DNA from 3 places in the Streptomyces sp. NBC_00271 genome. Region 3 is predicted to be linked to each of the others. Evidence: predicted binding sites of a transcription regulator. Region 3 holds the regulator's gene; each other region holds the start of a gene.

Region 1 (4,854 bases), 3.0 Mb from region 3:
CGGTCGCCTTCTGCGGCTATGTGAAGATCGTGCGCAGCCGGTTCGGCATCGAGGCGATCGTCAAGGGCGACGCCCGCTGGCCGCACCGCCCCGAGGACCGCGACCTGCTCTACTACCTCGCCGAGTCCTTCCGCGGCCGGCTCATCAAGGAGCTGCCCGCCAGCAAGGAGCACCTCTCGACGAGCGGACAGCAGACCGCGTACCGCGCCAAGTCGCTGCTCGTGCAGCTCGCGGAGATCTCCGTGGAGGTCGCGCAGGGCGTCATCGCCCCGGACACCGACGGCAATCCCCTCCTGCCCGCCTGGTTCCTGGTGGAGGCGGCCCGCGACATGCCCCGGCTGGTCGAGGCGCGGCAGTGAGCCGCACCCCGACGAGCCGCGGCAAGGGACAGCCGAAGAAGGACCTGGCGGCGGAGGCCTTCGCGGAGGGCATGCGGCTGGTGCGGGCCAACCGGGCGCTCGCCGCCATCGGGTTCAGCACCTGCCGCCAGGAGGACTGCCCCGACTCGCCCCGCGACGGTCTCGTCCGCGTCGACTCCAACGGCGTGCTGCACGTCCACCCCACCCGCCGCGCCGAGCCCGTCGAGTGGGCCTGGGCGGTCGCGCACGCCGTCATCCACCTGGGCTTCGGCCATGTCCCGGCGGCGCCGAAGACGCGTGAGCAGCCCGACCGTCACGCCCTCGCCGCCCGCTGCGCGGTCGTCAACCGCTTCCTGCTCGGCTTCCCCATCGGCCTCACCCCCGAGGACCTGCCGCGCACGTACCCCGACGGCGACGAGGAGCAACTCGCCGCCCGCTGGCGGCGCGAGGGCACTCCGGCCCCGTACGAGCGCTGCGGTACGGCCGGCGGCGAGCCGGACCAGCTGCTGGTGCCGTGGGACACCTGGAAGGGCGGCCAGGCCCCGGACTGGCAGCTCGAGTTCGCGCACGCCCTGACCCGCACCGTGGCCACGGCGATGGACATGGCCGGCGGCCGCCGCGGCTCGATGCGCGGCGGGCCCACCCGGCTGCAGCCCTGGGAGCGGGCGCTGAGCTGGTTCATCTCCTCCTACCCGCTGCTCGGCGGCATCGCGGCCGGCATCACGCTGGTCGCCGACGCCGAACTGGCCCGCGCCCACGACATCTCCGTCGCCGCCGTGAACGCGGAGGCGGGCGAGATCTACATCAACCCGCTGCGCCAACTGGAGGACGAGGAATGGCGGTTCGTCCTCGCCCACGAGATGCTGCACGCCGCCCTGCGGCACGGCGACCGCTGCGGCCCCCGCGACCCCTACCTCTTCAACATCGCGGCCGACTACGTCATCAACGGCTGGCTGTGCGAGATGCAGGTCGGCACGATGCCCGAAGGCCTCCTGTACGACGCGGAGTTGAAGGACCTCTCGGCGGAGGAGGTGTACGACCGGATCGCGAAGGACCTGCGCCGGATGCGCCGGCTGTCCACGCTGCGCGGCAAGGGCGCGGGTGACATCCTCGGCGCCCCGCTCGGCTCCCCGCGCGACTACGTGGACCTGGACGAGCTCTACCGGCGCGGGCTGAGCCACGGCTTGGACCTGCACCAGCAGCTGGAGAGGGGCTATCTGCCGGGCGGTCTGGTCGAGGAGATCCGCGCGCTCGACCATCCACCGCTGCCCTGGGACGCCCGCCTGGCCCGCTGGTTCGACGAGTTCGTGCCCCGCCCCGAGCCGGTACGGACGTACGCGCGCCCCTCGCGTCGTCAGGCGTCCACCCCCGACATCCCGCGCGCGGGACGGTACTTCCCGCCCGAGGAGATCGCCCGCTGCACCTTCGGCGTCGTCCTGGACACCTCCGGCTCCATGGACCGCACGCTGCTCGGCAAGGCGCTGGGTGCCATCGCCTCGTACGCCGAGGCCCGGGACGTACCGGCCGCTCGGGTGGTGTTCTGCGACGCGGCGCCGCACGACGCGGGCTATCTTCCGGTCACCGAGATCGCCGGTCGCGTACGAGTGCACGGGCGCGGCGGTACGGTGCTGCAGCCCGGCATCGATCTGCTGCACCGCGCGGACGACTTCCCGCCGGGCGCGCCGCTGCTGGTCATCACGGACGGCTGGTGCGACGTGCTGCGGGTGCGGCGCGAGCACGCGTATCTGATTCCGCAGGGCGCGCGGCTCCCGTTCACGGCGCGGGGACCGGTCTTCCGGGTGCGGTGAACCGTGATCGCGGTCTCGGTGAGCCGTCTTCGCGGTTCGGTGAGCCGTCATTCTGGGTGAGTCGCGCGCAGGTGTGATCGGATGGTGCGCACGGACCCCGAAAACGGGACCCCATCGAAGGGAATCATCGTGGCAACCACGCGCACCGCGCACACCGTGTGGGAAGGCAACCTGCTCGAGGGCAGCGGCGTCGTCACCTTCGACTCCTCCGGCATCGGCCAGCAGCCGGTGACGTGGGCGTCGCGGGCGCAGGACGCCAACGGCAAGACCAGCCCCGAGGAACTGATCGCGGCCGCCCACTCCAGCTGCTTCTCCATGGCGCTGTCGCACGCCCTCGCGGGCGCGGGCACCCCGCCCACCAAGCTCGTCACCAACGCCGACGTCACCTTCCAGCCCGGCGAGGGCATCACCGGCATCCACCTGACGGTGGAGGGCACGGTGCCGGGCCTCGACAACGACGGCTTCGTCGCGGCGGCCGAGGACGCGAAGAAGAACTGCCCGGTCAGCGCGGCGCTGACCGGCACGACGATCACCCTGACGGCCAAGCTGGCCTGACGTCCGGGAGCAGTACGGCGCCGCGGTCCCCGTGCAGGGCCCGCGGCGCTGTCATGTCCGCCCCATTGACAAGAACGCACTCAAGTTTTGTGCTTGAAGGTGGGCATCGCCCTGGCGGAAGGGGACGGACATGGCACGTGCGGTCGGGATCGACCTCGGTACGACGAACTCGGTGGTGGCCCTCCTGGAAGGCGGCGACCCCACCGTCGTGACCAACGCGGAGGGCGCGCGCACCACCCCCTCCGTGGTGGCCTTCGCCAAGAACAACGAGGTGCTCGTCGGCGAGGTCGCCAAACGTCAGGCGGTGACGAACGTGGAGCGCACCGCGCGCTCGGTCAAGCGCCACATGGGCGACGCGAGCTGGCGCTTCCCGGAGCAGGGCTCCGTCGACGGCACCCGCTACCGTGCCCAGGAGCTGTCGGCGCGCGTCCTGCAGAAGCTGAAGCGGGACGCGGAGGCCTACCTCGGCGAGGACGTCACGGACGCCGTGATCACCGTGCCCGCGTACTTCGACGACGCCCAGCGCCAGGCCACCAAGGAGGCCGGCGAGATCGCGGGCCTGAAGGTGCTGCGCATCATCAACGAGCCGACGGCCGCCGCCCTCGCCTACGGCCTCGACCGGGGCGAGGAGCAGACCGTCCTCGTCTTCGACCTGGGCGGCGGCACCTTCGACGTTTCCCTCCTGGAGATCGGCGACGGCGTCATCGAGGTCAAGGCGACCAACGGCGACACCCGGCTCGGCGGCGACGACTGGGACCAGCGGGTCGTCGAACACCTCGCGCAACGCTTCAAGGCCTCGCACGGCATCGATCTCGGCCACGACAAGATGGCGCTGCAGCGGCTGCGCGAGAGCGCCGAGAAGGCCAAGATCGAACTGTCGAGTTCCTCCGAGACCGCCGTCAACCTGCCCTACATCACCGCCACCGCCGACGGCCCCCTGCACCTCGAGGAGAAGCTGACCCGCGCCCAGTTCCAGGAGCTGACCGCCGATCTGCTCGACCGCTGCAAGACCCCCTTCCACCAGGCGGTCAAGGACGCGGGTGTCAAGCTCGCGGCGGTCGACCACGTCATCCTGGTCGGCGGCTCGACCCGGATGCCCGCCGTCACGGACCTGGTCAGGGAACTCACCGGCAAGGACCCGCACAAGGGCGTCAACCCGGACGAGGTCGTGGCGCTCGGCGCGGCCCTTCAGGCGGGTGTCATCAGGGGGGACGTGAAGGACGTCCTGCTCCTCGACGTCACCCCGCTGTCCCTCGGCATCGAGACCAAGGGCGGCATCATGACCAAGCTCATCGAGCGCAACACCACGATCCCGACCCGCCGTTCGGAGATCTTCACCACGGCCGTGGACAACCAGCCCTCGGTCGGTATCCAGGTCTACCAGGGCGAACGCGAGATCGCCGCGTACAACAAGAAGCTCGGCGTCTTCGACCTCACCGGGCTGCCGCCCGCTCCGCGCGGAGTCCCGCAGATCGAGGTCGCCTTCGACATCGACGCCAACGGCATCATGCACGTCTCCGCGAAGGACCTCGCCACCGGGCGCGAACAGAAGATGACCGTCACGGGCGGCTCCGCGCTCCCCAAGAACGACATCGACCGCATGATGCGCGAGGCCGAGCAGTACGCCGAGGAGGACCGCGCGCGCCGCGAGGCCGCCGAGACCCGCAACCAGGCCGAACAACTCGTCTACCAGACCGAGAAGTTCCTCCGCGAGAACGACGAACGCATCCCCTCCGGGACGAAACCCGAGGTCGAGGCCGCCGTCGCCGACCTCAAGCGCCTCCTGGAGGACTCCGCCACCGACACCACCGCCCTGCGTACCGGCGTCGAGAATCTGGCCTCGGTGAGCCAGAAGATGGGCCAGGCCATGTACGCCCAGGCCCAGCAGACGCCCCGGGAGGAGCCGGCCGCCGAGCACACCACGGCGGCGGAGGAGGAGGGCGTGGTGGACGCCGAGATCGTGGACGACGAGAAGGAGACGAGGGGCGGCGCGGCATAAGGACCCTCGAGGTGAGGGGCTCTCGGAGAGCCCCTCCCTGGAAACTCCTCGCCAAGAACCCCTCCCTGGGAACTTCTCAGTAGGAGTCCCGGATCTCCCGCAGGATCTCCTTGGTACGGGGCACGGAGGCGGC
Region 2 (4,854 bases), 1.3 Mb from region 3:
TCAGGAAGTAGACCTGGTAGCTGGTGACGCAGGAGGCGCCGGTGAAGACCAGGAAGCGGCCGGCGAAGTTCCAGGCGAAGTCGGGGTGCTTGCGCGGGTCGACCCAGAAGCTGCGCAGGAACTCGCGGAGGCCGTACGGCTCGAAGGCGCCGGCGCGGGCCGGGCGGTCCTTCATCACCGCGACCAGATAGCCGACCGCGGCGAGCCCGATGACGCCGGGGACGAGGAACGCCAGCGCCATCGAGCCGCTGAAGACATTGGCCAGGACCGAGCCCGCGATCATCGAGAACGACGTCGTCATGCCGACGATGTGGACGGCATCCAGCTGCAGTGGGCCCTCGACCCCACGGGCGTCGACATGGCCGCCCGGATGCGGGCCTACCTCGACCGGCTGCTGCGCTCGATCACCGTCTCGGGCACGGGGCTGCCGTCGGACGCGCATACGGCACTGACTCGTGCGCGCGTACGGACCGACTCGGACGCACGCACGGACTGACTCGGACGCGTGTGCGGACACGGCGACCGCGGACGCCGAATGCGCTTATCAGGTTGCTATGAATCGCCTCCCACGTGGCGTCGGTCATAGACAGCGGCGGCGCGAGCCCCCAAGGGTGGAGCGGGACGGAAGGAGCCCCTCACCTTGGACCGGAGCACGACCGCGACGGAGACGGCAGTGGCGACGACCACGGCCCCGACGGCCTCCTCGGCCGATGCCGCGCTCAAGGACCCACAGACGGGCACGCTTTTCCTGGACGGGGTGCCGCGACAACGGGGCGCCATGACCGTGCCGCCCGTCCCCCGCCCGGCGACGACATCTCCTGCACTTGCTCCTCCCGCTCCGGTCGCTCCACCCGTCTCCCGCGCCCTCGCCCGGCTCCGGTCGCTCCGTCCCTGGCGGCTGCTGCCCACCCCCACCGGAACGCCGTTCACTTTCGGCTACGCGGCCGTGCTCACCGTCACCGCGATGGTCACCGACTACGCGGACCCCTCCCTCGTCCACGCCCTGCATCAGGGGTCCAGCACCGACGTCGCGCACCTCATACACGAACCGGTGCTGGTACTGCTGGCCAGCGCGCTGTGGATGGCGGGCGGGATCACCTCGCCGTACGCCCTCGGGTTCGTGCTGGTGCTGACCGCGCTGGAGCGGCGGATAGGCGGCCTGCGGGCCGCCGGAGTCTTCCTGCTCGGGCACGTCCTGGCCACCCTGGCCACCGAGGTGCCTATCGGTCTTTCCGTGCTGGTGGGAGACCTCCCCGACAGCTCCCTGCACCGCCTCGACTACGGCATCAGCTTCGGCGTCGCCACGAGCGTCGGCGCGCTCGCCGGGTTGCTGCGGCCCTGGCTGCGCTGGCCGCTGCTGGTCGTCTTCGGCTCGATGGTCGTCGGGGACCTGCTCGAATTCGCCGACCCGATGACGGACTGGGGGCATGTGATGTCCCTGGCGATCGGGGTGTCGACCTGGCCGCTGGTCCGGGGCTGGCGCCGCGCCCGTGCGCAGGCGGCCTCCAGCCCCGTTGCCCCCGCCGCCGTACACACCGCTCAGACGCCCGGCACCGTCGCGGCCTAGCATCCCGGGCGAGCGCCACCACGGCCGCTGCCCCGCCGCCCACGACCACCCGGCGCCGAGTCGACCCTCGCCCCTGTTGCTGCCTCTCGCCCACGTCGTGCCCCGTTTCCCCGTGCGTGGTTCCACAGCGTGTGGATGAGCCTGCGGTGTGAAGGAGCCGGCTGTGCATGCGACTGCGGTGGTGTGACGGCGCTCTTGCGCTCTCCCGGCCGCGGCTCTTGCGACCGCGTCGACCGCGTCGACCGCGTCGACCGGGCGCGGTCGTACGGGAAGGGACGGCGGGCCGACGGCGTTGACCGCACCACAGGCGTTCGCGGCGGAGGTACGGCGGAGCGGCGCCGACCAAGAGGGAAGCGTGGCGGATACCCCGCTGACCTGCACGGACGTCTCCGTGGAGAGCGATCGCTCACAGCGAACAGTCCCCGGGGAACAATCCGGGGCTCACGTGCATTGAGTCGGCATAGCTCAACTTGACTGCCTAGGGAGAGATAATGGCTTCGACGTCCACACCGCTCACCCTGCCCGTGTTGCCGCTCGATGATGAGGTCGTGCTGCCCGGGATGGTGGTTCCGCTGGACCTGAACGACGCCGATGTACGCGCCGCGGTGGAGGCCGCCCAGGCCGCCGCGCGGTCGGAGCCCGGCAAGCCGAAGGTGCTGCTGGTGCCACGCATCGACGGGGCGTACCCGAGCACGGGCGTGCTCGGCACCGTCGAGCAGGTCGGCCGACTGGCCGACGGCGACCCGGGCGCGCTGATCCGCGGCCGTGGGCGCGTGAAGATCGGCGCCGGGACGACCGGTCCTGGTGCCGCCCTGTGGGTCGAGGGCACCCAGGTCGATGAGACCGTGCCCGATCCGCTGCCCGGCCACGTCGCCGAACTGGTCAAGGAGTACAAGGCCCTCGCCACCAGCTGGCTGCGCAAGCGCGGCGCCTGGCAGGTCGTGGACCGCGTACAGGCCATCGACGATGTGTCCACCCTTGCCGACAATTCCGGTTACTCCCCGTTCCTGAGCACCGAGCAGAAGGTCACGCTGCTGGAGACCGCCGACCCGGTCGCCCGGCTGAAGCTCGCCACCGAGCAGCTGCGTGAGCACCTCGCCGAGCAGGATGTCGCCGAGTCCATCGCGAAGGACGTCCAGGAAGGCGTCGACAAGCAGCAGCGCGAGTTCCTGCTGCGGCGCCAGCTCGAAGCCGTCCGCAAGGAGCTGCGCGAGCTGAACGGCGACGCCAAGGAGGGCGAGGAGTCCGACGACTACCGGACCCGCGTCGAGGCCGCCGATCTCCCCGAGAACGTCCGCGAGGCCGCGCTCAAGGAAGTCGACAAGCTGGAGCGGTCCAGCGACCAGTCGCCCGAGGGCGGCTGGATCCGGACCTGGCTCGACACCGTCCTGGAACTCCCGTGGAACGAGCGCACCGAGGACGAGTACGACATCCAGGGCGCCAAGGGCATCCTGGACGCCGAGCACGCCGGTCTGCAGGACGTGAAGGAGCGCATCACCGAGTACCTGGCCGTGCGCAAGCGGCGTTCCGAGCGTGGTCTCGGCGTCGTCGGCGGGCGGCGCGGCGGTGCCGTGCTCGCGCTCGTCGGTCCGCCCGGTGTCGGCAAGACCTCGCTCGGCGAGTCCGTCGCGCACGCCATGGGCCGCAAGTTCGTCCGGGTCGCGCTCGGCGGCGTACGGGACGAGGCCGAGATCCGCGGCCACCGGCGTACGTACGTCGGCGCGCTGCCCGGCCGTATCGTCCGCGCCATCAAGGAGGCCGGGTCCATGAACCCGGTGGTCCTGCTGGACGAGATCGACAAGGTCGGCTCCGACTTCCGCGGCGACCCCGCCGCGGCGCTGCTCGAAGTCCTCGACCCCGCCCAGAACCACACCTTCCGGGACCACTACCTGGAGGTCGAGCTCGACCTCAGCGACGTGGTGTTCCTGGCGACGGCCAACGTGCTCGAGGCCATCCCGGAGGCGCTGCTCGACCGTATGGAGCTGGTCAGGCTCGACGGGTACACCGAGGACGAGAAGGTCGTCATCGCCCGTGACCACCTGCTGCCGCGTCAGCTGGAGCGGGCCGGTCTGGAGAAGGAGGAGGTCGCGCTCGACGAGAGCGCGCTGCGCAAGCTCGCCGGGGAGTACACCCGGGAAGCGGGCGTACGCAACCTGGAGCGGGCCGTCGCACGCCTGCTCCGCAAGGTCGCGGCGCAGCACGAACTCGGAGAGCGGGAGCTGCCCTTCACGGTGACCGACGCCGATCTGCGCGGGCTCATCGGACGGCCGCACCACGTGCCCGAGTCCGCCCAGGACCCGGCCGAGCGCCGCACCGCGGTGCCCGGCGTCGCCACCGGTCTGGCCGTGACGGGCGCGGGCGGTGACGTTCTCTTCGTGGAGGCGTCGCTGGCCGACCCGGAGACGGGCGCGGCCGGTCTGACCCTGACCGGTCAGCTGGGTGACGTGATGAAGGAGTCGGCGCAGATCGCGCTCTCCTTCCTCCGCTCGCACGGCGCCGAGCTGGAACTGCCGGTCGGCGACCTGAAGGACCGTGGCGTGCACATCCACTTCCCGGCGGGCGCGGTCCCCAAGGACGGTCCGAGCGCGGGCGTCACCATGACGACGGCGCTGGCCTCGCTCCTGTCCGGCCGACTGGTCCGCACGGACGTGGCGATGACGGGTGAGGTCTCACTGACCGGCCGTGTCCTGCCCATCGGCGGGGTGAAGCAGAAGCTGCTCGCCGCGCACCGGGCGGGTGTCACCACGGTCATCATCCCGAAGCGCAACGAGGCCGACCTGGACGACGTCCCGGCCGAGGTGCTGGAGAAGCTGGACGTCCACGCCGTCACGGACGTCCGCCAGGTCCTGGAACTGGCGCTGTCGCCGGCGATGAACGGCGCGACGCCGGAGGTTCCGGTAGCGGCGTGACGGACGCTGCCGGAAGGGAAGGCCCGGGTCCCGTGAGGGAGGCCCGGGCCTTCGCCGTGCCGTCAGCCGTTTGTGTCGGCTGTCGGCCGACATCGGTCGACTGAAATCTGAAATCTGAAATCTGAAATCTGTCAGCTGAAATCTGTCAGCCGTCAGGTGTCAGCCGCCGTCTGTCAGCCGTCAGCCGTCAGCCGCCATCTGTCATCTGTCATCTGTCATCTGTCATCTGTCAGCCGTCATCGGTCAGCCGTTGGCCAGTGCCCGCACCCGGTCCAGCCCGCCGTTGAACTTGTCGTGGTCGCCGACCGTCGGACCGGACGACGTGTACTGCCAAATGGTGTAATACGACCACCCGGAAGGCAGCGTCCCCGGATCCGA
Region 3 (4,854 bases):
CCAGGAGGCCGAGCAGTACGCGGACGAGGACCACAAGCGCCGCGAGGCCGCCGAGACCCGCAACCAGGGCGAGCAGCTCGTCTACCAGACCGAGAAGTTCCTCAAGGACAACGAGGACAAGGTCCCGGGTGACGTCAAGACCGAGGTCGAGGCCTCCATCGCCGAGCTGAAGGAGAAGCTCAAGGGCGAGGACACCGCCGAGATCCGCACCGCCACGGAGAAGGTCGCCGCGGTCTCCCAGAAGCTCGGCCAGGCCATGTACGCCGACGCCCAGGCCGCGCAGGCCGCCGGTGGCGCCGAAGGTGCCCCCGGCGCCGAGCAGGCCAAGGCCGATGACGACGTCGTCGACGCCGAGATCGTCGACGAGGACCGCAAGGACGGTGCCGCGTGACGGAGGAGACCCCGGGCTTCGAAGAGAAGCCTGACGTCCCCTCCGGCGCCACCCCTGACGACGCCGAGCCGCAGGCCGCCACCCCCTCCACGGAGGAGGGGGCGGCCCCGGCCGGGGACGCATCAGCAGCACAACTGGCCGGTCTGACCGCACAGCTGGACCAGGTCCGTACGGCGCTCGGCGAGCGCACGATGGACCTCCAGCGGCTCCAGGCCGAGTACCAGAACTACCGCCGCCGGGTCGAGCGCGACCGGATCGCGGTCAAGGAGATCGCCATCGCGAACCTCCTGACCGAACTCCTGCCGGTGCTCGACAACATCGCCCGCGCGCGGGACCACGGCGAACTGGTCGGCGGCTTCAAGTCGGTGGCCGAGTCGCTGGAGACCGTCGCGGCGAAGATGGGCCTTCAGCAGTTCGGCAAGGAGGGCGAGCCCTTCGACCCGATGATCCACGAGGCCCTGATGCACTCGTACGCGCCGGACGTCACGGAGACGACGTGCGTGGCGATTCTGCAGCCGGGGTATCGCATCGGCGAGCGCACCATCCGCCCCGCGCGGGTGGCGGTCGCCGAACCCCAGCCGGGGGCGCAGACCGGCAAGGCGGACTCCCAGGATTCCGCCGAGGCGGCCGACGACAAGGAGAGCGGTGGCCCGGACGAGGGCTGACGTTGAACGCATGAGAGAGGAGGGGCGTCGAGGATGAGCACCAAGGACTTCATCGAGAAGGACTTCTACAAGGTCCTCGGCGTCCCCAAGGACGCCACCGAGGCAGAGATCAAGAAGGCGTACCGGAAGCTCGCCCGCGAGTTCCACCCGGACGCCAACAAGGGCAACGCCAAGGCCGAGGAGCGTTTCAAGGAGATCTCCGAGGCGAACGACGTGCTCGGAGACCCCAAGAAGCGCAAGGAGTACGACGAGGCACGCGCCCTCTTCGGCAACGGCGGCTTCCGCCCGGGTCCCGGCGCGGGCGGCGGCAACTTCAACTTCGACCTGGGCGACCTCTTCGGAGGCGGCGCCCAGGGCGGGGCGGGCAGTGCCGGTGGCTTCGGCGGCGGCATCGGAGACGTCTTCGGGGGCCTGTTCAACCGCGGCGGCGCGGGCACGGGTACGCGGACCCAGCCCCGGCGCGGCCAGGACATCGACACCGAGGTGACGCTCAGCTTCACCGAGGCGGTGGACGGCGCGACGGTCCCGCTGCGGATGACGTCCCAGGCGCCCTGCAAGGCCTGTTCGGGCACCGGCGACGCGAACGGCACACCGCGCGTGTGCCCGACGTGTGTCGGCACCGGCCAGGTCGCGCGCGGCTCCGGCGGCGGCTTCTCGCTCACGGACCCCTGCCCGGACTGCAAGGGCCGCGGTCTCATCGCGGAGAACCCCTGCGAGATCTGCCACGGCAGCGGTCGCGCCAAGTCCTCGCGCACGATGCAGGTCCGCATCCCGGCGGGCGTGAGCGACAGCCAGCGCATCCGCCTCCGCGGCAAGGGCGCACCCGGCGAACGGGGCGGCCCGGCCGGCGACCTGTACGTCACGGTCCACGTGGACGCCCACCCGGTCTTCGGCCGCAAGGGCGACAACCTCACCGTCACCGTGCCCGTCACCTTCGCGGAGGCGGCACTCGGCGGCGAGGTGCGCGTACCGACCCTGGGCGGCCCCCCGGTCACCCTGAAACTGCCCCCGGGCACGCCCAACGGCCGTACGATGCGGGCCCGCGGCAAGGGTGCCGTCCGCAAGGACGGTACGCGCGGCGACCTCCTGGTCACCGTCGAGGTCGCGGTCCCCACGGACGTGTCGGGCAAGGCTCGCGACGCCCTGGAGGCGTATCGCGAGGCAACCGCGGGCGAGGACCCACGGGCGGAGCTGTTCCAGGCCGCGAAGGGAGCATGAGCAGATGGACGGCCGTCGTCGAAACCCCTATGAACTGACCGAGGAGACCCCGGTCTACGTCATCTCGGTGGCGGCCCAGCTCTCCGGCCTGCACCCGCAGACCCTGCGCCAGTACGACCGCCTCGGCCTGGTCTCCCCGGACCGCACCGCCGGCCGCGGCCGGCGTTACTCGGCCCGCGACATCGAGCTGCTCCGCACGGTGCAGGCGCTGTCCCAGGACGAGGGCATCAACCTGGCCGGCATCAAGCGCATCATCGAGCTGGAGAACCAGGTGGCGGCCCTCCAGTCCCGCGTCGCGGAACTGGAATCGGCCCTGGACGGCGCCGCTGCCGCGATGCAGCAGCGCGAGGCCGCGGTGCACGCCTCGTACCGCCGTGACCTGGTCCCGTACCAGGAGGTCCAGCAGACGAGCGCGCTGGTGGTCTGGCGGCCGAAGAGGCAGTCGGACTAGCTCCCACGTACGAAGGGGGTGGGGAGGTCGACGACCTCCCCACCCCCTTCGGCATTCCTCGGCTCACCGCGCCGGTTCGGTGACCACCCAGTCGCCGACGGGGTTCCACCGGTAGATGCGAAAGCCCTGCGCGGGCTCGGCGGACCCCTCGTCGCCCAAGAGCTCACCCCAGTAGACGGTGTACCGCCCGAGGTCGGTGGCCGGGTTCTTGTCCCACTCCAGCTCGAAGCCGTACTCGGTCGGGGTGACCGTCAGCCCGGTGACGGCGGGCGGCGGGGTGAGGTCCTCGCGCCCGCCGACGGCGGCCACGGAACGCGCGGACTCGTTGCCCGCCGCGTCGAGAACGGTCACCCGGTAGACGGAAGTCCCGCTCGGGGTGGGGGGCTTGACCTTGTCGACGGTGGCGGTGGTGCGGGGGTGTAGGCGAAGGAGACGTTGGCGGCGCCGGTCCAGTTGGCGTAGTCGACGCGCAGGGTGTGCTTGCCGGCGGGGACGGTGACGTTGACGGTCTTCTTCACCGTCGATGACACGTTCTTCCAGAGGTCGACCTTACGGTGCCGTCGAGGTAGACGCGCAGACCGTCCTGGGCGGTGACGGGGAGGGCGAAGGGGCCTCCCGAACCGAAGTCCCTCGTCACGGTCCAGCGGACGCCGAAGTTGTCCTTGGGGAGCCCGGAGGCGGGGGCCTTCGTGCCCCAGTTCTCGCCGACCGCGGTGTCGCAGTCCGTTTTCTTCGGTGTGCCGGAGAAAGTGGTGTTCGCGTAGAACTGCCGCTTGTACGCCGGTGATGCGCAGCTGCTCGCGGCGGAGGAGGGCGCCCCCGAGACGGCGAGCAGGCCCCCGGTGGTGGCGATCGTCAGCGTCGCGGCGAGCGCCGGTCCGCTCCGCCCAACTGGTCTCATACTTCCCCTGTTTCGTGCTGCGATGTGTGCGGCCACCTTCGAGACTTCCGGAGGTGGGGGAGGGCTGTATGTCGCCGGGGAGCGAGTGACGCAAGTCGATCAGAGGGGTTCTGTGGAAGTGGCGGCGCACCCCCTTCCCATCGTGTTCACTTGGGGAACACAGAATGCTGTTGCCATCTCGTTAAGTGGTTACTCCTTGACGCTGAGGTGATCGCCGCGTTGGCTTTCAGCCACCTGGGTCGCAAAGCAGCTACCTCGCCCGGAAGGCACCTGATGTGAACACTCGTAACACCCGGCTTCGTCGTACCGCCATAGCCCTGGCTTGCTCCGCGATGACCGTCTCCCTTGCCGCCTGCGGTGTCGTGGACGGGATCGGCGGCAGCGACACCAAGGCGAGCCCGACCAAGGGTGACGACATCACGGTTGGTCTCCTCCTCCCGGAGAAGGCCAACACCCGTTACGAGAAGTTCGACCACCCGATCATCGAGCAGCAGGTCGCCAAGCTCACCAACGGCAAGGGCAAGGTCGTATCCGCCAACGCGGAGCAGAGCGCGTCCAAGCAGAGCCAGCAGTTCCAGCAGATGGTGAGCGACAAGGTCGACGTGATCCTCGTCGACGCGGTGGACTCCAAGGCCATCGCGACCGACGTGCAGAAGGCCAAGGACGCGGGCATCCCCGTCATCGCCTACGACCGTCTGGCGCAGGGCCCGATCGACGCGTACATCTCGTTCGACAACGAGCTCGTCGGCCAGGTGCAGGGCAAGGCCCTCCTGGAGGCGCTGGGCACCAACGCCTCCTCGAAGAAGATCGTCATGATGAACGGTTCGCCCACCGACCCGAACGCGGCGCAGTTCAAGGCGGGCGCCCTGGGTGAGCTCAACGGCAAGGTCGTCATCTCCAAGACGTACGACACCAAGGACTGGGACCCGGTCGTCGGCAAGGCCAACATGGAGAAGGCCATCTCGGCCATCGGCCTGAACAACATCGCCGGTGTCTACTCCGCCAACGACGGTCTCGCGGGCGCCGCCATCGACGCCCTGAAGACCATGGGCGTCAGCAAGGTGCCGCCGGTCACCGGCCAGGACGCCGAGCTGGACGCGGTGCAGCGGATCGTCCGGGGCGAGCAGTACATGAGCGTCTACAAGTCCTACCCCGATGAGGCCTCCGCGGCTGCCGAGATGGCGGTGGCGAAGGTCCAGGGGCGTGGCATCGAGTTCGACGCGCTCAC

The links. Region 3 encodes HspR, which represses chaperone genes until heat shock. Its sites were predicted from a motif close to TTGAGNNNNNNNNNCTCAA; they were not measured.
Region 1: a site for HspR is predicted at 2,788-2,806, ahead of dnaK (molecular chaperone DnaK). Genes of this name have one in related genera too.
Region 2: a site for HspR is predicted at 2,018-2,036, ahead of lon (endopeptidase La). Genes of this name have one in related genera too.

What each region holds. Positions count from the first base shown of each region.
Region 1 is NZ_CP108070.1:9,288,676-9,293,529, forward strand. Features, by position in the region: gene OG798_RS42150 (ATP-binding protein) at 1-359, shown strand, start outside; gene OG798_RS42155 (vWA domain-containing protein) at 431-2,167, shown strand; gene OG798_RS42160 (OsmC family protein) at 2,297-2,722, shown strand; gene dnaK (molecular chaperone DnaK) at 2,853-4,721, shown strand; gene OG798_RS42170 (helix-turn-helix domain-containing protein) at 4,798-4,854, opposite strand, start outside.
Region 2 is NZ_CP108070.1:7,646,116-7,650,969, forward strand. Features, by position in the region: gene OG798_RS34885 (MFS transporter) at 1-301, opposite strand, end outside; gene OG798_RS34890 (hypothetical protein) at 311-496, shown strand; gene OG798_RS34895 (rhomboid-like protein) at 641-1,567, shown strand; gene lon (endopeptidase La) at 2,059-4,476, shown strand; gene OG798_RS34905 (lysozyme) at 4,720-4,854, opposite strand, start outside.
Region 3 is NZ_CP108070.1:6,336,186-6,341,039, forward strand. Features, by position in the region: gene dnaK (molecular chaperone DnaK) at 1-391, shown strand, start outside; gene grpE (nucleotide exchange factor GrpE) at 388-1,056, shown strand; gene dnaJ (molecular chaperone DnaJ) at 1,090-2,274, shown strand; gene OG798_RS28920 (heat shock protein transcriptional repressor HspR) at 2,279-2,725, shown strand; gene OG798_RS28925 (hypothetical protein) at 2,789-3,076, opposite strand; gene OG798_RS56605 (hypothetical protein) at 3,073-3,243, opposite strand; gene OG798_RS28930 (PA14 domain-containing protein) at 3,240-3,626, opposite strand; gene OG798_RS28935 (sugar ABC transporter substrate-binding protein) at 3,959-4,854, shown strand, end outside.